2 regions of the Pseudoduganella sp. HUAS MS19 genome follow, and region 2 is predicted to be linked to the other one. Evidence: predicted binding sites of a transcription regulator. Region 2 holds the regulator's gene; the other holds the start of a gene.
What was found. Region 2 encodes FNR, which switches genes on or off when oxygen is low (the NO sensors DNR and NnrR bind a similar motif). Its sites were predicted from a motif close to TTGATNNNNATCAA; they were not measured.
Positions count from the first base shown of each region.

Region 1: nirK (copper-containing nitrite reductase) is a predicted target of FNR. The motif match lies at 8,716-8,729, and genes of this name have one in related genera.

Region 1 is NZ_CM132133.1:2,754,938-2,766,697, reverse strand. Features, by position in the region: gene ACWBU6_RS12775 (IPT/TIG domain-containing protein) at 1-3,329, opposite strand, end outside; gene ACWBU6_RS12770 (cytochrome-c peroxidase) at 3,532-4,671, shown strand; gene ACWBU6_RS12765 (BlaI/MecI/CopY family transcriptional regulator) at 4,745-5,125, shown strand; partial or broken gene ACWBU6_RS12760 (M56 family metallopeptidase) at 5,146-5,994, shown strand; gene blaOXA (class D beta-lactamase) at 6,034-6,882, shown strand; gene ampC (class C beta-lactamase) at 6,895-8,688, shown strand; gene nirK (copper-containing nitrite reductase) at 8,867-10,273, shown strand; gene ACWBU6_RS12740 (Crp/Fnr family transcriptional regulator) at 10,351-11,031, shown strand; gene ACWBU6_RS12735 (permease) at 10,988-11,760, opposite strand, start outside.
Region 2 is NZ_CM132133.1:3,362,393-3,374,152, reverse strand. Features, by position in the region: gene cphA (cyanophycin synthetase) at 1-1,069, opposite strand, end outside; gene ACWBU6_RS15415 (cyanophycin synthetase) at 1,082-3,259, opposite strand; gene ACWBU6_RS15410 (cyanophycin metabolism-associated ABC transporter) at 3,365-5,644, shown strand; gene ACWBU6_RS15405 (cyanophycin metabolism-associated DUF1854 family protein) at 5,637-6,101, shown strand; gene ACWBU6_RS15400 (bacteriohemerythrin) at 6,174-6,560, shown strand; gene ACWBU6_RS15395 (MerR family transcriptional regulator) at 6,606-7,058, shown strand; gene ACWBU6_RS15390 (carboxymuconolactone decarboxylase family protein) at 7,012-7,383, shown strand; gene fnr (fumarate/nitrate reduction transcriptional regulator Fnr) at 7,451-8,224, opposite strand; gene ACWBU6_RS15380 (response regulator) at 8,326-8,961, opposite strand; gene ACWBU6_RS15375 (ATP-binding response regulator) at 8,954-10,057, opposite strand; gene ACWBU6_RS15370 (response regulator) at 10,054-10,467, opposite strand; gene ACWBU6_RS15365 (sensor histidine kinase) at 10,464-11,760, opposite strand, start outside.

The DNA.
Region 1 (11,760 bases), 610 kb from region 2:
GCTTGACCAGCAACACCATTGAACGTCAGGCGCGCATTCTGTCCAACACGGGTGATTGGAACGGTTATCGCGGGACCGTTCCGGACGAGGGTTCCAGGCACGTCAGCCGAAAGCCAGACGCTGGTCGAAACACCCGCAAAGTTGTTCCCTCTCACGACAACGGTGTAGGTTCCGCTGCTTGGCAACGCCGGCAAGTCATTGCTGTTGTCGTTGTACCAGCTGTCATAGAACAGCTGGGTTCCGTCAGGTTGAATGACGAAGTAATAGATGCTATTTGACGCTGGAACTGTGTTAACTCCTGTATAACCAAGCCCCAAGCGCTGCCCAGCCCCCCCTGCGAAACTAAGGATCGCGCGTTGGCCCGGGGCAAGGTTGAGGGATGCTGCAGCGCCGTTAATCGCAATCGTACCGACCAGATCTGCTGGAATCGTCACAAGCTCCACTTCTACCTTGCCGGTAGTCGTGGAACTAGGATCCAGCCATATGGCGTAAGTGCCGGATGTCGAAAGCACGCCGGTATCAAAGTCCTGTGACGTCGAAATCGAAGTGGAGTTCAACGTAGAACCGTCCGGCTTGTAGACGTACATTGAGACCGAGCTGGAGAATGTCCCTCCGCGCATCTTGAGCCAATAGCGCTTGCCAGCTACACCTTCGAATTTCAGATGGGCATTCTGCCCAATACGAGCAATGTTCACATTGACCGGAGCCGAATCCGGCAGGAGATTCGCCGTCACGTCGCTCGACAACAGTAGAGACAAGTTCGACGTTGCAAAAGTACCGGACTGCACCCTGATGGTGTACGTGCCACTCACGGGCAATGTCGGCAGGTTATTGCTGTTACTGCTGCCCCAGTTATCTGCAAACAGTTGGCTTCCATCCGGATTAAACACTGCGTAATACATGGCTTGCGACGCTGGATTTGTCATGACATTCGCATAGCCCAGCCCCAAGCGCTGGCCTGCAGCGCCATTAAAGGTCAGCATGGCACGCTGGCGAACGCCGAGGGAGATAGGCAGCTCAGCTCCGTTGATCTCGATCGGACTGACGTAGTCATCGGGAATCGTTACAAGCTCCACATCGACCTTGCCCGCGTTGGTGGAACTAGGATCGAACCAGACAACATAAGTACCCGATGCCGGGAGCACGCCCATATCGAAGTCCTGCGACGTCGAGATCGACGTGGTATTCAACGTAGAACCATCCGGCTTGTAAATGTAGATAGTGGCCGTGCCAGGGAATGTTCCCCCGCGCAGCTTAAGCCAATAATGCTTGCCAGCCACGCCATCAAACGTCAGGCGCGCATTCTGGCCGATGCGAGCGATGTTCACATTCAGAGGGGCGGCATCCGGCACGAGAATTCCCGTCACGTCGCTCGACAGCAGCAAAGACAGGCTCGAAGTTGCAAACGTGCCGGACTTAACCTGGATGGTGTAAGTACCACTCACTGGCAGCGTTGGCAGATTATTGCTGTTGCTGTTGCTCCAGCTATCTGAGAAAAGCGAGCTTCCGTCCGGTTTAAGCACGGTGTAATAGATGGACTGCGACTCTGGATTGGTAAGTACATTGGCGTACCCCATACCCAAGCGCTGCCCGGCAATGCCATTGAAGGTAAGCATGGCACGCTGGCGAACGCCAAGGGCGAGCGGCAATGCAGGACCGTTGATGTCGATTGGCCCCACGATGTCCGGCGCCACCTGATTGAGCTGGACGTCAACTTTTCCCGTCACGGTGGAGGTCGGATCTATGACGATCGAGTACGTACCGGTCGTAGGCAACACCGGGATCTCGAAATTCGTCGCGGAAGTACCGATCGAGAAACTCGTGTGCACAGTACCATCGGGCTTCACCACACTCACATATGCGGAAGATAGCGTGCTGCCATTTAGCGCGAGCCAATAGCCCTCCCCGGCAACGCCGTTGAACGTCATGCGGAAGTTCTGTCCAACACGGGAAGAACTTACAGTCATTGTCTGGCCGAATACGAGCTGCCCAGGGATATCCTTGGATAACCACAGGTTCAGGATAGCGGTCGAGACAGTTGGCGGATCAACAACCACCGTATAAATCCCGGTTACCGGCAACATCGGTAAGTTGTTACTGTTGTTGCTGCCCCAGGTGTCGCCGAACAGCTGCGAACCATCCGGCTTGAGGACCTTGTACGACATAGAGCCGCTAGGATTCACCGAAAGGTCTGTGTATCCCAGACCAAAATACTGCCCCGCTTCGCCTGTGAACGTGTAGTAGCCGTTTTGCGCAGCGCTAAGATTGACAAGCTTCGCCGGACCATCGACCGACAGCGTGCCGGTATCCGCGGCCTTCAGTTGCAAGTCAAATTTGCCTGCAGCAGACGCGGACAACACCATCGTGTAAGTGCCATAGGCAGGTAGCGCCGTGAAGTCAAAATAGTAGTTGTTGCTGATATTGGTAGATGCCACGGTTTGTCCATCCGGACCATAGACCGTCATCGCTGGCGAGCTTGAGAAAGTGCCCGCGCTGGAGAACAGCGAAAGCATTTGCTTCGCGTTGCCATCGAACAGCAGGATTGCTTTTTTGCCCGCTGTCCCGATCTGGACAGTCTGTGCGCTTCCACCCGCCACGAGCCGCCCCGTATGAACAACATCGGCCGCACTTACTCCCGGCGGCAATGCAAAGAAGTCATTTGTGCTGACCGCCTTTCCTAAGGCTGTCGTTACAGAGATCCTGCCGGAAGCAGAAATCGTTGGGGCTGAAGCTACAACCTGGTTGGCACTGGCGCTGCTTACGGCGGCCGCGTACTCGCCAATCTTTACCTTGTTCGATGCCGGCTGCGCACCAAAGTTCGTTCCGGTAATTGTGATTGCCGTTCCCACAGGACCCATGGCTGGATTGAAGGACGTAATGGTAGGCCCTTTGGCAGTCGCGATCAGGAAGTCGGAAGTGCTGGTCGCCATCCCTTTCGAATTTGATACGCTGATCTTCCCCGTGGTCGCGTTCGAAGGAACCGTAACGGTCAGCATGGTCTTCGTCGCAGTCAGAACCGCTGCGGATGTGCCGTTGATGGTTACTGCATTGTTCGTGGCGACTTCGTCGAACCCGCTGCCATAAATAGAAACTTGAGCCCCACTCGCGCCCGAGTTTGGAGAAAACTCGGAAACAACAACGCCGCCAGCGACAATGCGTTTGACCGAGAGAATGTTTCCGATCTCGTCATAGCGGTACGCTGTCCCGCTTCCGTCGGAGGAAGTGGCCTGAACCAGCCTACCTGCTTCGTCATAAACGTAGCGGATCTGGTCTGCCAGAGCTGGAGTATTAGCCTGCACCGCCACTGCGACAACAAGCGTAAGGAGCAACTTCCAAGCTCCTGCGGGAACGGAGCGTCCCCCTTCTCTCTTCAACTTCTGTCTTCCGGGCAGACCGAACAGCATTTGCAACCTCTTCAATCGAGTTATCAGGCGTGTATAATTTCCATATGGAAATTTGCGGCGTGAAGTGTTGCACAGCAAAAGGCAAAGATCAACAAATTTATAGAGTGATAATTGGATAGAATTCCTGATGTTAAATAGATTGAAACTGCTGCGGATTCGATTCTGGTATCTCCATATTTTCTTGGCCACCTTCGCGGGATTTGCGTTCTTCGCCAAGACTGAAGCAAGTGAAGCCTTTGCTGAACTTCGCGGGCTTCCTGCAGAAAGGCCCGCGGAAGGGCCGCAGTCCAAAAACCTGATTGCATTGGGTAGGCAACTATTTTTCGACAAGCGATTGAGCGCTAACGGAACGATCAGTTGCGCCTCCTGCCATATTCCCGAGAAAGCGTTTGCCGACGGAAAACCTCTGGCCATTGGTATTAATGAGCAAGTGGGCACACGGAATACACCGTCATTGCTAAACGCAAAATTCAGTACGTCGCTCTTTTGGGATGGACGGCAAGATACGCTGGAAAATCAGGCGTTGGATCCGATCATAAATCCAAGGGAGCATGGAATAACCGACCTGAATAATATGCTGAACATTATTCAGAACGATCCCGGCTACAAAACCCAATTTTCAGGCACCTTCACCCAAGAGCAACCGGGGATCACCGCCAAGCAGGTTGCAACAGCAATCGGCGCTTTTGAACGAACCCTCGTTGCGGCGAACTCCCCTTTTGATCGCTTCTATTTTGGCGGCGACCAGTCCGCCATCAGCGCCGCTGCAAAGCGCGGACTGAAACTATTTCAGGGCAGCGCCAAATGCATTAGTTGCCACTCATTTGATAAACAGGGTGCCTTATTCACGGACAATGAGTTTCATCAACTGGGCATTGGCATTTCGAGAATCGCGAACGATTTGCCCGAGTTGACCAAGCGGATCGTGAAGTTGAAAGAACAGAACCTCAGCCTTGATCCCACCATTCTTCACGACGTAAAACTGGCAGAACTCGGGCGATTTGCCGTAACCATGCGACCACTCGATATCGGCCGGTTCCGCACGCCATCGCTTCGCAACGTGGCGCTCACAGCGCCGTATATGCATGACGGCAGCATCCCAACCCTGCCTGAAGCCGTCGAGCTCGAGCTCTACTATCGGAGCACCGAAATCGGTTATCCCCTGATTTTGACCCCAGCCGAGAAAGACGATCTTGTGCAGTTCTTGGAAAGCCTCAGCAGCCCAGCCGCCCTTGTTCCCCCACGCGAGTGGCGAGCACCTGATTGACTTTGTTCATCGCTTGACACGACTGCGACAGTTGTCACATACTAGCACCAATCGTCACAATCACCGCTATGTCATGCTTATCCCTTCTACCCCTGAACTCTGCGTCCTTAAAGCACTTTGGCGCCATACGCCTTTAAGCGCGCGCGAAATCCATGAGGCGGTGGAGGATGAGCTCTGCTGGTCGTTTTCATCCACACGCAAGACAGTCGAGCGCATGATGGAGAAGCAAATGATCGCGCAGCACGTGCGCCACGGGGTGCAAGTGTATGAGGCCCTGCTGGATAAGGTCGAGACACTAGCCGCTTACGCCCATGATTTCGGCTCGCGCATCATGGAACTCGATACGCCGCTGCCGGTGAACATGTTCGCCGGCAGTAAGCTGGTCGATGCCAGCGAGCTCGCCCAACTCGAGCAGATGCTGTCCGATTGGCCCGACGAGGACGACGCAAAGTGAATGACTTCGACCTGCTCTTGATGCGCTTCCTGCTGGCGAGCCTTGGCTGCTTCGCGGCCGGCTTCAGCGTGTGGGCATTGAGCGCCCTGCTCCGGCGCTTCCTGCCTGCACTGGCGGCACAGCGCTCGCTTTGGCTGCTTGGCCAGTTGGCCGTGCTGGCGACCTTCGCGCTGCTGTTGCTGCCTCATAGCGAGCGCGTGCGCCTGATCCCGCCGCTTGAAGCAGCGACCGAAACTGTCACCCACTACATCGCGCCGCCAAAGACTCCGGCGCTGCCCAATACAACTGCCGAAGAGACGCGCGAGACGGACAATTCTTCCAACACGCGTGTCTGGATGCTGCATGGCGCCCAATTGTGGCTATGCGTATACCTGGCCGGCCTGGCCTGGTCGGCCGCCAGCCTGTGGCGCGCGCAGCGCATGCTTGACCGGCTGGCGCGGACCGGCAATGTTGCAAGCACTGGGCGCGCCGCCATCATTGAAGTGGATGCACCGATCTCACCGATGCTGCTTGGCCTGTTCCGTCCTCGCCTGCTGCTGCCGCGCCATTTGGGCGGCTTCGACAAGCTGCAGCGCGAAATGATCGTCGAACACGAAATGACCCACCTGCGCCGCCACGACCTGCAATGGATGGCCGCCGGCATGCTGCTGCAAACGCTGTTGTGGTTCAATCCTTTCATGCGGCTGCTGCGTGCCAACCTGACCTGGGCGCAGGAACTAGGCTGCGACCGAGACGTGCTACGCGGCCGCCCGGCGTCGCAACGCAAGGCCTATGCCGCCGCACTGGTGGCGCAGCTCAAGCTGCAACACCTTGCGCCACAAGGTGCGCTGGCCTTTGGCAGCATCGATGCGAACACGCTCACCGAACGCGTCTCGCTGATCCGCACGCCTGCCAACGCGCGCCGCGCCATGTGGGCGCGTGCCGTGACAATCGCCGCGCTGGCCGCCATCGTCGGCGGCAATTTCGCCCTGCAGCCCGCCCTGGCGTGGAGCGTTTCGCCATCCGCGCAATCGGTAGCCGCGCTGAACTGCACTACTTTCATCGATGCCGCCAGCGGCAAAGCGCTGCTGCGCGAAGGCGATTGCACGGCGCGCATCACACCGGTATCGACCTTCAATATCGCGGTCAGCCTGATGGGCTACGACAGCGGCTTCCTGAAAGACCTGCATGCTCCGGTGCTGCCTTACCGCGAGAGCTATCAAGCCTGGAACAAGGAATGGCACCGCGATATGGACCCGAGCCAGTGGATCCGCTATTCGGCCGTCTGGTACGCCCAGCAAGTTACGCAGCACATTGGCCGTGAGCGATTCGAGCGCTATGTGCAAGGCTTTGGCTACGGCAACCGCGACATCGGCGGCGACAAGAGCAAGGACAACGGCCTCACATGGTCGTGGGTCGGCTCCTCGATGCAGATTTCGCCGGACGAGCAAACGAACTTCCTGCGCCGCCTGGTGCGCAAGGAGCTCCCTGTTTCGCAGTACGCGCACGAACAGACCGCGCGCCTGCTGAAGGTGAAAGACTTGCCGAACGGCTGGCAGGTCTTCGGCAAGACCGGTACCGGCGCCCCGGTGGGCCCGGACGGCAAGGACGATTACTCCCGTTCCTACGGCTGGTTCGTAGGCTGGGCGACCAATGGCCAACGCACCATTGTGTTCGCTCGCCTGGCACAGGACGAAACCTTGATCGAAGGTGCAGCGGGCCCGCGCACCAAAGAAGCCTTCTTGCGCGACCTCCCCGCGCAACTCGCAAAACTCTAACCGAGGATAACAATGAAACGCAAAATCTTCGCCCTGCTTGCAGGGCTGGGCCTCCCTTTGCTCGCGTATTCTGCAGAGCACTGCCTGGCGATGGCCGATGCAAGCACCGGCAAGTGGCTGGTGCACGAGGGCGTCTGCGATAAGCGCCTGCCGCCAATGTCCACCTTCAAGCTGCCTATCGCGCTGATGGGCTATGACGCGGGCGTGCTATGGGACGAGCATGCACCTGTGCTGCCATTCAAGCAAGGCTATGTGGACTGGCGACCCGTGTGGAAACAATCGCATGACCCCAGCTCGTGGATGAAGGAATCGGTCGTCTGGTATTCCCAGCAAATCACGCTGCAGATGGGCGAGGAGCGCTTCGCCAACTACGTCAAGCGCTTCGGCTACGGCAACGCGGATGTCAGCGGCGAACCTGGCAAGAACAACGGCCTGTCCGAATCCTGGCTTGGCTCCTCGCTGCGCATTTCGCCGGACGAGCAAATCGGGTTCCTGCGGCGTGTCGTCAATCGCGACCTGGGCATCAAGCCCAATGCTTACGACATGGCGAAGACGCTGGTCAAATGGCCCGAGCAAGTCGGCGGCTGGCAGGTGTTCGGCAAGACCGGCAGCGGCAGCGATGGCGGCCGCAAATTGGGTTGGTACATCGGCTGGCTCGAACGTGGCGACCAACGCGTCGTCTTCGCCCAGATGGGCGACGCCAACGGCATGCAGGTGCGCGATGAATTCCTGCGCGGCCTGAAAGTACGGGCTGCGGTGGAAGGCGCCATTCCTTCGCTGATGGCGGAGCACGAGTTGCCCGGCATGGCAGTCGCCGTCACGCTGGACGGCAAGCCTTACTACTTCAACTACGGCGTCGCCTCGCGCGAAACCGATGCACCGGTCAGTGAAAATACGCTGTTTGAAATCGGCTCGGTGAGCAAGACCCTGACCGCTACGCTGGGCACCTGGGCGCAAGCGCGGGGCAAGCTCTCGCTGGACGCGAATCCTTCACGCTACCTGCCGCAACTCAAAGGCAGCGCCATCGACAAAGCTACCCTGCTCCATCTCGGCACCTACACCGCTGGTGGACTCAAGTTGCAGTTCCCCGACGATGTGCGCGAAGGGCAGGAAATGGCCTTCTTCCGCGCATGGAAGCCAGATGCGGCGCCGGGTGCCATGCGACGCTACTCGAACCCCAGCATTGGCTTGTTCGGCTACGCCGCCGCCGCCGCACTGGGGCAAGACTTTGCGACGCTGATGGAAGCACAAATATTCCCTCGCCTGGGAATGAAGGACACTTACGAAAACGTGCCGGAGCGCGCCATGTCGCATTACGCCTGGGGCTATGCCAAGGAAAAACAGGTGCGCGTGAATCCAGGACCGTTCGATGCTGAGGCATATGGCGTCAAGACCAGCAGCGCAGACCTGCTGCGCTTTGTACAAGCGAACATAGATCCGGGCCGCCTGGAGCCGTCCATGCGGCGCGCCGTGGCGGCAACCCACGTGCCCTATTTCGAGGCCGGCCCCCTTTTGCAGGGCCTTGGCTGGGAACAGTACCCGTATCCAGGCACGCTGGAACAACTGCAAAGCGGCAGCGATCCGGCCATGACCCGGGAACTGGTTGCAGCCAAGCGGCTCGTGGCGCGCGATTCGACTGGCGGCGCCACCCTGTTCCACAAAACCGGTTCCACGGGCGGATTCGGTGCCTATGCCGTTTTCGTCCCGCAGAGGAAGATCGGCATTGTCATGCTGGCAAACTCCGTCTATCCGAATGCAGAGCGTATCAAGGCCGCCTACGCAATCCTGCAGCAGCTCGCGCCTTAGGCGCGTTGTGCCGGGTCTTCTTCTCACTTGATCTAAGTCAAAAAAATCTGACTTGCATTGAGAATACGCAGTTCTTTCCAAATTTTTGACCTGCGTCAATTCAATAACATGCATGTAAAACATAAGATTTGTTTGTCAAACGGCGCAATCCCGTGCCGGACAAACCTGTGAGAAGAAAATGAAACCGACCTTGATGTCCAAAGCCATTGCAGCACTGGTGATCGGCGCCGCAACACTGGCGCCAGCTTATGCACAACATGGCCAGCATGGCGGCAATGGCAGTACTGCCGTCAAATATCGTCCCGATGTGACCTACACGCTGCGCACCGATATCGCAGACGGGAAGCTGGTCTTCATCAGTGACACCGGCGAATCCAAGGGCAAGGTTAATCCGACGCTGCGCGTGCCTGTTGGCGCCGTAGTGCAGATCAACCTGGTCAATGGCGACGGCGCTACCCACGATATTTCCGTGCCCGACTTCAAGGCTAAATCGAACCAGTTGAAGGACAAAGGCGCATCGACCGCCATCGTCTTCAAGGCGGACAAGAAAGGCGAGTTCACCTACATCTGCACCTTGCCCGGTCACGTGGCAGCCGGCATGATCGGCAAGATCATCGTTGGCGAAGGTGAAACCAAAGCCGCTCCGCAGGGCGCGGATGTTTCGCGCAGCCCGATGGAGGTAGGCATCCCTGTCGGCAAGCGCGGTCCGCAAACCGTCAACGTGAAGCTCGATACCACCGAAATCCTCGGCCAGCTCATGGACGGCACCACCTACAAGTACTGGACCTTCAACAACAAGATCCCTGGCCCGTTCATCCGCGTCCGTGTGGGCGATACCGTGAATGTGGACATGTCCAACGCCAAGGACAGCCACATGATCCACTCGGTTGACTTCCACGCCGTGACCGGTCCGGGCGGCGGCGCTGCAGTGACCCAGGCGGCCCCCGGCAGCACCAAGAGCTTCACCTTCAAGGCCATCAACCCGGGCCTGTACGTGTACCACTGCGCTACCCCGATGGTGGCACAGCACATCTCCAACGGCATGTACGGCATGATCCTGGTCGAACCTGAAGGCGGCCTGCCGAAAGTCGACCGCGAGTTCTATGTGATGCAGGGTGAGTTGTACACCGCGCAGAAGCATGGCACGCCGGGCGAGGCTGAATTCTCGCTGGACAAACTGCTGGCCGAACAGCCGGAGCACCTGATGTTCAACGGTACCCACGATGCGCTGACCAAGACCCACCGCATGGAGGCCAAGGTTGGCGAAACCGTCCGCATCTTCTTCGGCGTGGGCGGTCCTAACGCAACTTCCAGCTTCCACGTGATCGGCGAAGTGTTCGACCGCGTGTATAACCTGGGCGACCTGACCTCGCCACCGCTGCAGAACGTGCAGACCACCACCGTGGCTCCCGGCGGCGCAACGATGGTCGAGTTCAAGACCGAAGTTCCAGGACGCTTCATCCTGGTCGACCACGCGTTGTCGCGCATGGAGAAAGGCCTGGTCGGCTTGCTTCACGTGACCGGCAAGGAGAATCCGGAGATCTTCCGGACCAACAGCAAGCCTGACGGTGATTCGGGCCACTAAGCAGGAATAGCCCCGACATTACCTTAACCAGGACAGGACCCGCCGAGCGGGTCCTTTTGCCATTTCAGGAGAACCAAATGCCAAGCCCCAAAATCGACCCCCGCGAGTTCCTCAAGCGACTGCCCCTCTTTGCAGACCTGTCGCCGGAGGAGCTGACGCTGGTGGCTGCCGGCACGACCGAACACCACATCCCGCGCGGCAGCGCAGTCTTCCAGCGCGGCGATCCATGCGTCGGCTTCCACATGGTGATCTTCGGCCAGGTCAAACTCAGCTTCCTCTCAGCCCAGGGCAACGAGAAGATTGTCGAGATCATCGGTCCAGGTCACAGTTTCGGCGAAGCCCTGATGTTCATGGAAAAGCCATACATCGTCACTGCCCACGCAGTCAGCGACTGCATGCTGCTGCACATTTCCAAGCACACCGTATTTGCCGAACTGGCGCGCAATGCGCAGTTTGCACGCCGCATGCTGGCCGGCATGAGCCGCCGCCTGCACGGCCTGATTTCAGACGTGGAAGCCTATTCTCTGCGCTCTGGCAGCCAGCGCATTATCGGCTACCTGTTGAAGGACGACGACGCGGGAGATGGTTCGGAGATCACGCTGGCGGTCAGCAAGAAGCTGCTGGCCTCGCGCCTGAACCTGACGCCGGAGTACTTCTCGCGCGTGCTGCACGAGCTGGCCGACCAGGGCATGATTGCCGTGAACGGCCGCCAGATCAAGATTCTTGATTCGGCCCGTTTGCGAGCCTACGAAGGCTGATCGCAGCCAGCGCCAGGTCGAAACCCAGGCGCATGCAGGAAACTGCCAGTACCGCACCTGCCAGCTGGGCAAGCCAGCCGGGTGCGATGGCAGCGGCAAGCAGCATCACCACGCTGGCGGCATGCCAGGCGAACTGCACACGCGGTTCGCTGTCCGGCATCAACTGGCGCACGCCAGGCACATCGCAGCCGGCGTGCTGCCCGTGATACCACAGCAGGAAAGGCACGATTTTGTACAGCATACCGTTCACGGCCGACATGGCAAAGCCCCCGATAAACAGCACGCCGAGGACCAGGGCCTTATCCAACCCGCGCGGGCAAAGGAATACGGCGACACTGGCCAGCAGCGAACCAAGCGACAGCCACCAGTACCAGGTCGATACATCGGCCGCGCGCTTGCGGCGGAGCAGCAGCACCAGGGTGTAGACCGCGAACAGCGCCAGGCAAACGCTCACCAGGCCCGCCCCGATCCATTGCCACGGCTGGTTGAGCAGGTAGCCAACAGTCCACAGCGCAAGCCCGGCAAGGCAAAGCGGCGGCAGCGTGAAAGCCAGCTGGCGCGGGAACAGCTGGGTGGACTGGAACATCGGCACCACCTGGAATACCACCGAGACGACCAGCACGCCCACCCAGCCCACCAGGGCCCAGGCGGCATGCACATTGGTCCATTCCATCACACGCAGGCGCACCGCGCCCACCAGGAACGCAGCCAGCGCCACACCGATCGTGA
Region 2 (11,760 bases):
GGCCTTGCAGCGCCAGGCGCGCCAGGGCGATATCGTCGAAACGGATCTTGGTCAGTGCGGTGCCGTGACCGGTGCCGCGGCGCGGGTCGGAGTTGACGATTTCCACCAGTTCGCGCACGGAGTGCACGCCGTCGCCCACCACATGCGGCGGATCGCGGCGCGCGGCAGCGACCAGCTTGTTGCCGATCACCAGCAGGCGGAAGTCGTGGCCGGCCAGGAAGCGCTCGACCATGATGTCGTCGCGAAATTCCTTGGCGGCGTTGTACGCGGCAATGGTCTGCTCGCGGGTAGTGATGTTGACGGTGACGCCCTTGCCCTGATTGCCGTCCTTCGGCTTGACCACGACCGGCAGGCCGATTTCCAGTGCTGCCTTCCAGGCATCTTCCGCGTTCTCGGCGGTGCGGCCGGTCGGCACCGGCACGCCGGCGGCGTCCAGCAGCTTCTTGGTCAGTTCCTTGTCCTGCGCGATGGTTTCGGCAATCGCGCTGGTGGTGTCCATTTCAGCGGCCTGGATACGGCGCTGCTTGGAGCCCCAGCCGAAACTCACCATCGAGCCTTCGGTCATGCGGCGGAATGGAATCTTGCGCGCGACCGCGGCGTACACGATCGAGCCGGTCGACGGGCCCAGGCGCACATCTTCGTCCAGTTCGCGCAGCTCGTGCAGCGCGCCGGCGAGGTCGAACGGCGTATCGTCGACAGCGGCCTTGATCAGCTTCTCGGCCCATTCCACGGCCAGGCGGCCCACCGCTTCTTCGGTGTATTCGACCACCATCTGGTAGATGCCGTCTTCCAGCGTCTGCGTGGTACGGCTGAAGGTCACAGGGCAGCCGGCTTCAGCCTGCAGGCCCAGTGCCGCCAGTTCCAGCACGTGCGCCATCGGGATGGTGTCGGCGTGGCCGTCGGGCTGCAACTGCGCCAGGCGCGGGAAGCGGGTGCGCAGGCGCACTTCGAAACCAGGGATCTTGTCGACGGAGCGTTCTTCCGGCGTGCAGGACACGATGGCTTCAACAGCCGTATGGTGGCTCCACAGATTAGGGCCGCGCAGTGCGCGGAGGCGAATAACTTCCATTCCTGGTAATCCTTAGTTTTTCTTGGTATTCCACTCGAAGGTGCGCAGCGCGGCACCGATCAGGTCCGGCGACAGGCCCATGGCCCAGCCGGCGCCAATCGCGGCCAATACTGCTTCCTTGCGGTCTTCCCCGCTCGCCGGCAGGCAGGACGGCGGCAGCACTGCCAGCTCGTCGCGGCCGGCCGCCATGACGAAACCGCCATCGCGCAGGAATACGGCGCGGCCGCCATCCTGGCGGTGCGAATCGATGGCCGGCACATGTTCGTCGGTGCCGTAGAAGATCACGTCGCCATCGCACAGTTCGGCCATTTCGACCACTTGCGCGTCGGAAGCGTTCAGCACGGCAGCGCCCTCCGGCAGCACCACATCAACCTGGGTGCGCAGCACGCCATACATCTGTTCGGGAGTGTTGATGTAGAACTCGCCGAGCTCCTCGTGACCGGCGGCGTCGGTCACCACGCCCACCATGCACTTGTCGTAAGAGAAGCCTTCGCTCAGGATCATGCGGCCGGAATTGGCGAAGACCGCCGCTTCCACATTCTTGTTCAGCAGCAGGCGCTCGCCCGACTCCCACTCGGTCAGCGGGCCGCGCGCCACATTGCGGCCGTTCAGGAACACGCCCTGGTCGGTCGCGGTACCGACGTAGCGCCCGCTCATTTGCAGCAGCCAGCCGATCAGGCGGGCAATCAGGGCGTTCTGGCGGCTGCCTGCCACGCCCACGATCGGGATGCGGCCGTCCTCGCCTTCAGCAAACAATTGGTCGCAGATGGCGTGGCCCACCGGGCGCGCCACGCCGCCGGCGGCCGGCTTCAGGTGGGCCAGCAGGCCCGGGCTCGCGTTCACTTCGATGATCGCGCCGCCCTGCTCTTCCAGCGGCCTGGAGATGTCGGCGGCCACCAGGTCGATGCCGGCGATGTCGAGGCCGATGGTGCGCGCAGCCAGCGCCGCCATCTCGGCGACGGCCGGGTGCACCAGGTCGGTCACGTCGTTGGCGACATTGCCGTTCACCTGGATCAGTACCTTGCGGCCGGCTTCGACCACCGAGTCCGGAGTCAGGCCCTGGCGTTTCAGGTCCAGCTGCACTTCTTCCGACTTTTTCGGTTCGACGATATTCAGCGGGAATTCTTCGGTGGTGCCGCGGCGCGGATCGGTGTTGATCTGGCTGTCGACCAGCTCCTGCACCGAGGACTTGCCGTCGCCGGTCACCCACAGCGATTCGCCCATGGAAGCTGCAACCATGCGGCGGCCGACCACCAGGAGCCGGTGTTCATTACCGACGATGAATTTCTCGACAATCACGCTCTTGCTGCCGCCGCGCACCACGGCGATATCGTAGGCAGCGCGCACGTCGGCTTCGGTCATCAGGTTCAGCGACACGCCGCGGCCATGGTTGCCGTCGTACGGCTTGACGGCCACCGGCAAGCCGATGTCCTGCGCCTCTTCCCACGCTTCGTCGGCGCTCTTGACCAGGGTACCTTCCGGCACCGGCACACCGACGGACTTCAGCAAGTCCTTGGTCATGTCCTTGTCGGAAGCGATGCCTTCCGCGATGGCGGAGGTGTTGTCGGTCTCCGCGGTCCAGATGCGGCGCTGGCGGGCGCCGTGGCCCAATTGCACCAGGTTGCCGTCGGTCAGGCGGATGTGCGGGATCTTGCGGTCGGTCGCCGCGTCCACGATGGAGCCGGTCGATGGACCGAGGCACAGCGATTCGACCATCGAGTTCAGCTTTTCAACGGTGGCGGCCAGGTCGTATGGCCTGTCTTCGACAGCAGCCATCAGCAGTTCTTTGCCGGCGGCCAGTGCGGCGCGGCCAACCTGTTCCTGGCGGGTGCGGAACGCCATCTTATAAATACCGCTGCCTTCGGCAGTCTGGCGGGTCTTGCCGAAACCGGTACGCATGCCGGCCAGGTTTTGCAGCTCCAGCACCACGTGTTCCAGGATGTGGCCGGCGTAGGTGCCATCGCGCAGGCGCTCGAGGAAGCCGCCACGCTCACCGACGCCGCAACGATGCTCGACCAGGCCAGGCAGCAAGGCGATCAGGCGTTCATAAAGACCGGGGAGTTTGTTCGAGGGGTAGTTTTCAAGCTCGCCGATATCCAGCCAGGCCTCGATCACCGGGCGATAGGTCCAGATGTTCGGTCCGCGCAGGTGTGTTACACGGAGAAACTCAATGTCTTTCTTTTTTGTCATGTTTTAGCTCTTGTACCTCTTGCGGTATACTCCGCCCGTCCTTCTATTTTCCCACTGTTTCGCAATTCTTGCCACTTGGCAAAGAGTGCCGGAGTCTGATCCACAATGATAACAAACCAACTTTCCTCTGAGCTCAGCCTGACAGAACTTCCCGACAGGTGGCGCACAGAGTTGCCAGCGCTTGCCCCCGAAGAAAACGTACTTGGCGCGCTGGAGGTTGACCTGGACTCCAAGCTTCACTTCCACAAAGGCCTGGTGCTCCTCACGGAGCGCCGCATTATGGCACGTGCACCCGGTGAAACGGTATGGCGCGATTGGACTTATCGTGCCGGCATGTCGCTAAAACTGCACGACCACGCCGGCGTGGGCCACCTTGAGCTGGTGGATGACACGCAGCGCCTTGCCGCATGGCGCTTCACGCTGGGCCAGAACCTGCTGGCGATCCGCCTGTCCGAAAACTTCCCGCGCCTGCTGGAAGCGCACATCCATGGCAAGCCGCTGCAGCAGGTCGAACAGAACTCCTGCCCCACCTGCAAGGCGCCGCTGGAAGCGGACCAGGAGGAATGCCCGGTGTGCACCAAGGTCGTCCACACGCCGCCCTCCACCTGGACCCTGTTCCGCCTGTGGCGCTTTGCCAAGCCATACCAATGGCAGCTGGCGCTCGGCTTTGCAATGATGCTGCTCTCCACCGGCGCGCACCTGATCCCGCCGTACATCATCATGCCGCTGACGGACAATGTGCTGATCCCGTACCAGAACGGCAAGCCCGTCGAACACATGCTGGTAGTCCAGTACATGGCAGCCCTCACCGGCGCCGCCGTGCTGGCCTGGATCTTTGGCTGGGCCAAGACCTATGTGCTGGCACTGGTGTCCGAACGCATCGGCGCCGACCTGCGCACCACGACGTATGAGCACCTGCTACGCATGTCGCTCGAATACTTCGGCGGCAAGCGCACCGGCGACCTGATGTCGCGCATCGGCTCCGAATCGGACCGCATCTGCGTCTTCCTGTCCCTGCACCTGCTCGATTTCGCCTCCGATGTCCTGATGATCGTCATGACCGGCGTGATCCTGTTTACCATCGATCCCTGGCTGGCCATCGCCACGCTGCTGCCGCTGCCGTTCATCGCCTGGATGATCCACCTGGTGCGCGACCGGCTGCGCACCGGCTTCGAAAAGATCGACCGCGTGTGGGGCGAAGTGACCAACGTGCTGGCCGATACCATTCCCGGCATCCGCGTGGTGAAAGCCTTTGCGCAGGAGACCCGCGAAGCGACCCGCTTCCGTACTGCCAACAAGCATAACCTGGCCGTCAACGACAAACTGAACAAAGTGTGGTCGCTGTTCTCGCCGACCGTGTCCTTCCTGACCGAACTGGGCATCCTGGTGATCTATGTGTTCGGCATCTGGATGATCTCGAAGCACAACATCACCGTTGGCGTGCTGAGTTCCTTCGTCCTGTACGCCAACCGCTTCTATGGCAAGCTGGACTCCATGAGCCGCATCGTGTCGGTGACGCAGAAATCCGCTTCCGCCGCCAAGCGCATCTTCGACATCCTGGACCACGTTTCAAGCGTGCCGGACCCGGCGCAGCCGGTGAAGGTCGAGAAGATCAAGGGCGACATCACCCTGCGCGAAGTCGGCTTCCGCTACGGTAACCGCGCAGTCAACCGCGGCGTCAACCTGGAGATCAAGGCCGGCGAAATGATTGGCCTGGTCGGTCATTCCGGGTCCGGCAAATCGACCCTGGTCAACCTGATCTGCCGCTTCTACGACGTGGCCGAAGGCGCGATCCTGCTGGATGGGGTGGATATCCGCAATTACGCGGTGTCGGATTACCGCCGCAACATCGGCCTGGTGCTGCAGGAGCCTTTCCTCTTCTTCGGTACCATCGCCGAGAATATCGCCTACGGCAAGCCGGAAGCGACCCGCGAAGAGATCATGAAGGCTGCCCGCGCAGCGCACGCCCACGACTTCATCCTGCGCCTGCCGCAAGGCTACGACTCGATGGTGGGCGAGCGCGGCCAGGGCCTGTCGGGCGGTGAGCGCCAGCGTATTTCGATCGCACGCGCACTGCTGATCGACCCGCGCATCCTGATCCTGGACGAAGCGACTGCATCGGTCGATTCGGAAACCGAAAAGGAAATCCAGAAGGCGCTGGACAACCTGGTGGCCGGCCGCACCACCATCGCCATTGCGCACCGCCTGTCCACGCTGCAGCGGGCCAATCGCCTGGTGGTGATGGACCGCGGCAAGGTGGTCGAAGAAGGCCCGCACGAAGAACTGATGGCCAGGGAAGGCGCCTACTACCGCCTCTACCAGGCGCAGGCACGAAACGTCGATACCGACATGGATGACAAAGCAAAGAGCCGTGAAGATGATTAACTTTTCCTTGAGCCGCGACAGTTTCGGCAAGCTGAACCTGATCGACGCCAACGGCGTCCTGCATGAAGGCGTATCGCCGGTACGCGCGTTTCCCATCCAGGCCCCGGAAGAAGGACTGTCGCTGGTCAACACCGACGGCAAGGAAGTGGCCTGGCTGGACCGCATTTCCGACCTGTCGCCGCAGATGGCCGACATCGTGCGCGAAGAACTGGCAGGGCGCGAGTTCATGCCGGTGATTCAGCGCATCGTGGAGGTGGGCAGCTATGCCTGCCCTTCCACCTGGACCGTCGACACCGACCGCGGCGCAACCAGCTTCGTGCTGCGCGGCGAGGAAGACATCAGGCGCATCGGCAGCGTGTCGCTGCTGGTGTCCGACAGCCACGGCATCCACTTCCTGATCCGCGACCAGTTTGCGCTGGATAAGCACAGCAAGAAGATCCTGGACCGCTTCCTGTAAAAATTGACATGGATCATGTGCCGTCCTGTTTCCGGGCGGCACAATTGCGGTTCGACACTATTGGAGCACCGCATGGATTCCATTGTCTTCGGCCCCGACCTCGCGCTCGGCATCCCTGTTCTCGACCAGTCGCACCGCATCGTTTTCGACATGCTGGAGGCGATGGCTGCCCTGCCGCGCCCCGCCTTCGACACGGCCTGCCGCGACCTGGCCGCCGAAATCCTCGAGCACCTGCGCGAGGAAAACCGGCTGATGGAGCGTATCGCCTATCCCGCCGCCCAGGCACACCGCGCCGCCCACGGCAACTTGCTCGAGAAGGTTGCGCGCGTCCTGCGCCTGCTGAAGGACAACGAGGAAGCCACCGCACGCGGCATCATCCGCACCTTGCCGGACTGGCTTGCGGCCCACATCAACACCATGGATCTCGCGCTGGCAGTTGCGGCATCGAAGCTGGCGTAATAAAGTGCTTGACTTCGAGTGCACTCAAACTTTTACGATCCCCCCATGGAATCGCACCTGAGCATAGACGAAGTATCCAAGCGCACCGGCCTCACGGCACATACCCTCCGCTACTACGAGCGAATCGGGCTGATAGCCCCGGTCAATCGGGCGGCGGGTGGCCAGCGGCGCTACCTGGCATCGGACCTTGCCTGGATCGAATTCCTGCTGCGCTTGCGAACGACCCATATGCCAATCGGCAAAATGCAATCGTTCGCCAAGCTTCGCGGCGCCGGGGACTCGACGGTGCCGGCACGGCGCCGGCTGCTGGAGGAGCACATGCAGGACGTTCTTGCCGAAATCGAGGCGATGCGGCAATCCGCTGCATCGCTGCAGGCCAAGATCGCGTATTACCGCTCGCTGGAGCAGTCCCTGGCGTCGAATCCAACCACCACCGATGGAGGAAACGCTGATGAACATGGAAAACCGCTACGAACGCGGGCTCGCAAAACTGCGTGAAGTCGACGGCCAGGCCGGCGAGCGTGTCGTGCAGAGCCTGGAAGATATCGCCCCGGACTTTGCCCGCTACCTGATCGAATTCCCCTTTGGGGACATCTATTCGCGCCCCGGCCTGGATCTGAGATCGCGCGAGATCGCCGTGGTGGCGGCCCTGACCGCCATGGGCAACGCCACACCTCAGCTCAAAGTGCACATCCACGCCGCCCTCAACGTCGGCGTAAGCCGGGACGAGATTGTGGAGACCATCATGCAAATGGCAGTCTATGCCGGCTTCCCCGCCGCCCTTAACGGGCTGCTGGCCGCCAAAGAAGTCTTCGCGCAATAAACAAGAAAAAAGGGGCAGCGAGAGCTGCCCCATACACCCCCTACAGGTGAGAAAAACGGTGCGTGGCTTAAGCCACCGCGAGCTCCTGCGCCATGCCGCCTGAAGACATGGCCTCGAGTTTGGAGCGGTCGGTGATGCGCAAGTCGCGGTTTTGCAGGACGATCGAGCCGTCCTGGCGCAGCCGGGCCAACTGGCGGCTCACGCTTTCCACGGTCAGGCCGAGGTAGCCGCCGATGTCTTCACGCGACATGCGCAGCTGGAAGCTGGTCGACGAGTAGCCGCGCTGGGCGTAGCGGCCGGCCAGGTTCAGCAGGAACATTGCCAGGCGCTGCTCGGCGCGCATATGGCTCAGGAACAGCATCACCGACTGCTCGCGCTGGATCTCGCGGCTCATGGTGCGGTGGAACTGCTGCAGCAGGCCGGGGATCTGCATCACCAGCTCTTGCAGCCGGTTGAAAGGGATCTCACAGACTTCGCTGTCTTCCAGTGCCACGGCATTGCAGGAGTGCTGGCCATTGCCGATGGCTTCCATCCCCAGCAGGTCGCCGGCCATGTGGAAGCCGCCGATCGTCTGTTCGCCGCGCTGGTTTACCTGCACGGTCTTGAAGTGGCCGAAGCGCACGGCATACAGGCTGTGGAAGCTGTCGCCGGTCTTGTACAGCGGCTCGTCGCGGTTCACGCGGCGGCGGCGCGAGATGATCTGGTCAAGGCGGGCCACATCGTCATCGGCCAGGCCCTGAGGCAAGCAAAGGCGGTTGAAACTGCACAGCGAGCATTTTGCTGCGACAGGTGCGCAGGATTTGGCGGCGTTTGCAGGGGTGATTGGGATGACCGGGCTCATTTAGCTGCTCCTTGTTTTCGATGGAAGCAGTATCGCGCCCGGCATCATTTCCCGGTATCAAGCATCCTGTGTAGTTGCTGTAGTGGTTCCCCTACAGCGATTCAGATCAGGCCATGCTCGAGGGCGTAGCGGGTCAGCTCGGCATTGCTGGACATGCCCATCTTCTCGAGGATGCGGCTGCGATAGGTTGTCACGGTGTTAGGACTGAGGTGCAGTTTTTCCCCTATCCGCACCAACGACTCGCCCTGGGCGATCAGTTTGAATACTTCCAGCTCGCGGTTGGACAGCTCTTCGTGGTCGCCGCTGGGGCCGCCACCAACCAGTGTTGCCAACTTTTCAAGCAAGGCCGGGCTGACATGCTTGCCGCCCGAGGCGGCCTTGCGCACCGCCTCGATCAGTGTCGAAGTCGGTGCATCCTTGGTCAGGTAGCCCGAGGCCCCGGATTTCAGCGCCCGCACCGCATAAATCTCTTCCGAATAGGTGCTCAGCACCAGCACCGCCATGCGCGGGCATTCGCTGCGCAGGGTCTTGAGCAGGTCCAGCCCGTTCTTGCCCGGCATCTTGATGTCGACCAGCGCCACGTCGAAACTGCGTTCCCCCACGCGTTGCATGGCTTCCACCGCAGTCCCCGCCTCGCCCTCCACGCTGATGTCGGCCGCAGTGCCCAGCATCAGGCGCACGCCGTTGCGCGCAATCGCATGGTCGTCGACCAGCAAAACGGTGATCTTGTCACCCATTCTTGTCCTCCAAAGGCAGGCGCAGCTGCAAGGTGGTGCCCTGCCCGGCCTTGCCGCTGATAGTCAATTCGCCGGCGAAGCGGCGCGTTCGTTCATGCATGCCGAACAGGCCCCAGGATTCGCGGTCCGACAGCCCGGCGCTTTCGATGCCCTTGCCGTTGTCTTCCACGCGCAGCACCACGTTCGCGCCGTCGGTGTCCACGATCACGCGCGCCTCGCTGGCTTCGGCATGGCGCACCACATTGGTCAGCGCTTCCTGCGCGACCCGGAACAACATCGTGCTGCGCTCGGCATCCAGCTCCAGCGCCTGCGCTTCGGGCGCGATACTGCAGGTGCATTGCAGGCCGCTGCGCTGGGCCACCTGCTCCGCGTACCATTCGAGTGCCGGCCAGATGCCCAACTGATCCAGGACGCTAGGCCGCAAGTCGGTGATCACGCGGCGCACGGTTTCGATCGCATCCTGCGCCAGCTTGGCCGCATCCTTGAGCAGCGGGTCCGCTTGCTCACCACCGCGCTCGATGGCGACCGAGATGTAGGCCTTGATGCCGGTCAGCAGGCCGCCGAGCTCATCATGGATCTCCTGCGCGATCCGGGTGCGCTCGTGCTCTTTCAGTTTTTCCTGGTAGGCGGCCAATTCGCGCAGTTCCTTCTGCGACTGGCGCAACACACGTTCGGCCTGCTGCTTCTCGTCGATCAGGCGCTGTTCGCGCAACAGCCGGTCAATGGCTCCGGCCAGGAAATCGAGGTAGCGGCCATCGCTGTCCTTCACCAGGTAATCGCGTGCACCGCGGCGCATGGCCTCGGCCGCAACGGTGGCGCTGTCGGCGCCGGTCAGCATCATCACCGGGATGTTCGGCTGCGGCTCGCCCCGGTCGGCCGCAAGACGGGCCAGGAATTCGAGCCCGGTCAGGTCCGGCAGGTGATAGTCGAGCAGGATGCAGTCGGGCGCTTCGCGCAAGGCGATGTCCAGCCCTTCCTGCCCGCTTTCCGCTTCCAGCAGTTCACAGCTGAAGCCCGGCGCCTGCGCGAAAGCACGGCGGCAGGCGATACGGTCGACGATATCGTCTTCGACGATAAGGACCCTTACCGTGCTCATGGCAGCTCGCTGATGGTCCAGTACAGGTTAATCGAGCGCACAACCTCGACGAACTGGCGGTAGTCGACCGGCTTGGTCATGTAGCCCGCCACGCCCAGGTCGAAGCTGCGCATCTTGTCCTGCTGTTCCTCCGATGTGGTGAGGACGATGACCGGTATGCGGCGCAGCAGCGGGTCCTGCTTGACGTTCTGCAGGAACTCGATGCCGTTCATGATCGGCATGTTCAGGTCCAGCAGGATGATGCAAGGCTGTTCACTGCCGGGCTCGCGCAGGTACTCCAGCGCGGCCTCGCCATTTTCCATTGCCACTACCCGGTTGCCGACGTGGACCTCCTTCAGTGCGCGCAAAATGGTCATGACGTCGACCTGGTCGTCTTCCACCAGCAGGATGGGCTTGCTCGTATTGTTCATGCTTTGCTCTTTCTTTTCTTTGGCAAGGTGAAATAGAAGGTGGTGCCCTTGCCCAGCTCGGACTCCAGCCACACCCTGCCCTGGTACATCTCTACGATCTTTTTCACCAGCGCCAGGCCGACGCCGGTGCTTTCAACGCGGTCGCGCGGGGCCAGCGTCTGGAACAACTGGAAAATCCGTTCAAAATGCCGCTCGGCGATGCCGGGGCCGTTGTCACGGACATGGAAACGCCATTGGCCGCCTTCGTCGGCCCAGCCCACTTCAATCTCGCCCTGCGGCTTGTCCATGTACTTCACTGCATTCGACACCAGGTTGTGGAACAGCTGCTGGATGCGGGTCGGCTCGCCTGTCACGGCAGGCATGCCCGGCATGACGCTGACCTTGATATGCGCCGGCACGGCCAGCAGGTCGACTACTTCCGCCACCAGTTGTTCAAGCTGCACCGGCACCACGGCTTCCTTGATGCGGCCAACGCGCGAGTATTGCAGGATGCCGTCGATCAGGGCGCCCATACGGTGCACCCGGTTGATCAGCAGCCGCATGTGCTCCTTGCCCTCTTCATTGAACTTGTCGGCGTAGTCGTGCGCCAGCCAGTCGGCCAGCGAGCCGATGCCGCGCAGCGGGGCTTTCAGGTCATGCGACACGACGTAGGCAAAGTTGGTCAGTTCTTCGTTGGCGCTGGTCAGCTCCTGCAGCAGCTGCTGCGCCTTTTCTTCGGCGTGCTTGCGCTCCGTGATGTCGCGTACCAGGCCAGTGAACATGCGCCGGCCGCCCAGCCACATTTCGGTGACCGCCAGATCCATCGGGAAGATGCTGCCGTCGCGGCGCAAGCCCTGCACTTCACGGCCCTTGCCGATAATGCGCTTCTCGCCGGTCGTCATGTAGTGATGCAGGTAGCCGTCATGCGCTTCCCGGTGCGGCGCCGGCATCAGTATCTTGACATTGCGGCCCAGGACCTCCGATTCCGGGTAGCCGAACATGCGCTCGGCGGCCGGGTTGACGCGCTCGATGATGCCGTGCTCGTCGATCGTAATGATGGCATCCACGGCGGTTTCAAAGATGGCGCGCATGCGCGCCTCGCTTTCCTGCAGCGCGTGTTCGGCCTTCTTGCGGGCGCTGATGTCGTGGATGGTCGCCATCACCATCGGCTGCACATCGTTGTCCTGCAGCGGCGACAAGCTTACTTCGACCGGGAACTCGGTGCCGTCCTTGCGCGTTGCGAACAGTTCGAAACCGGCGCCCATGGCGCGCGGATGCGGGCGCTCGAAGTAACTGCCGCGCAGGCCAACATGG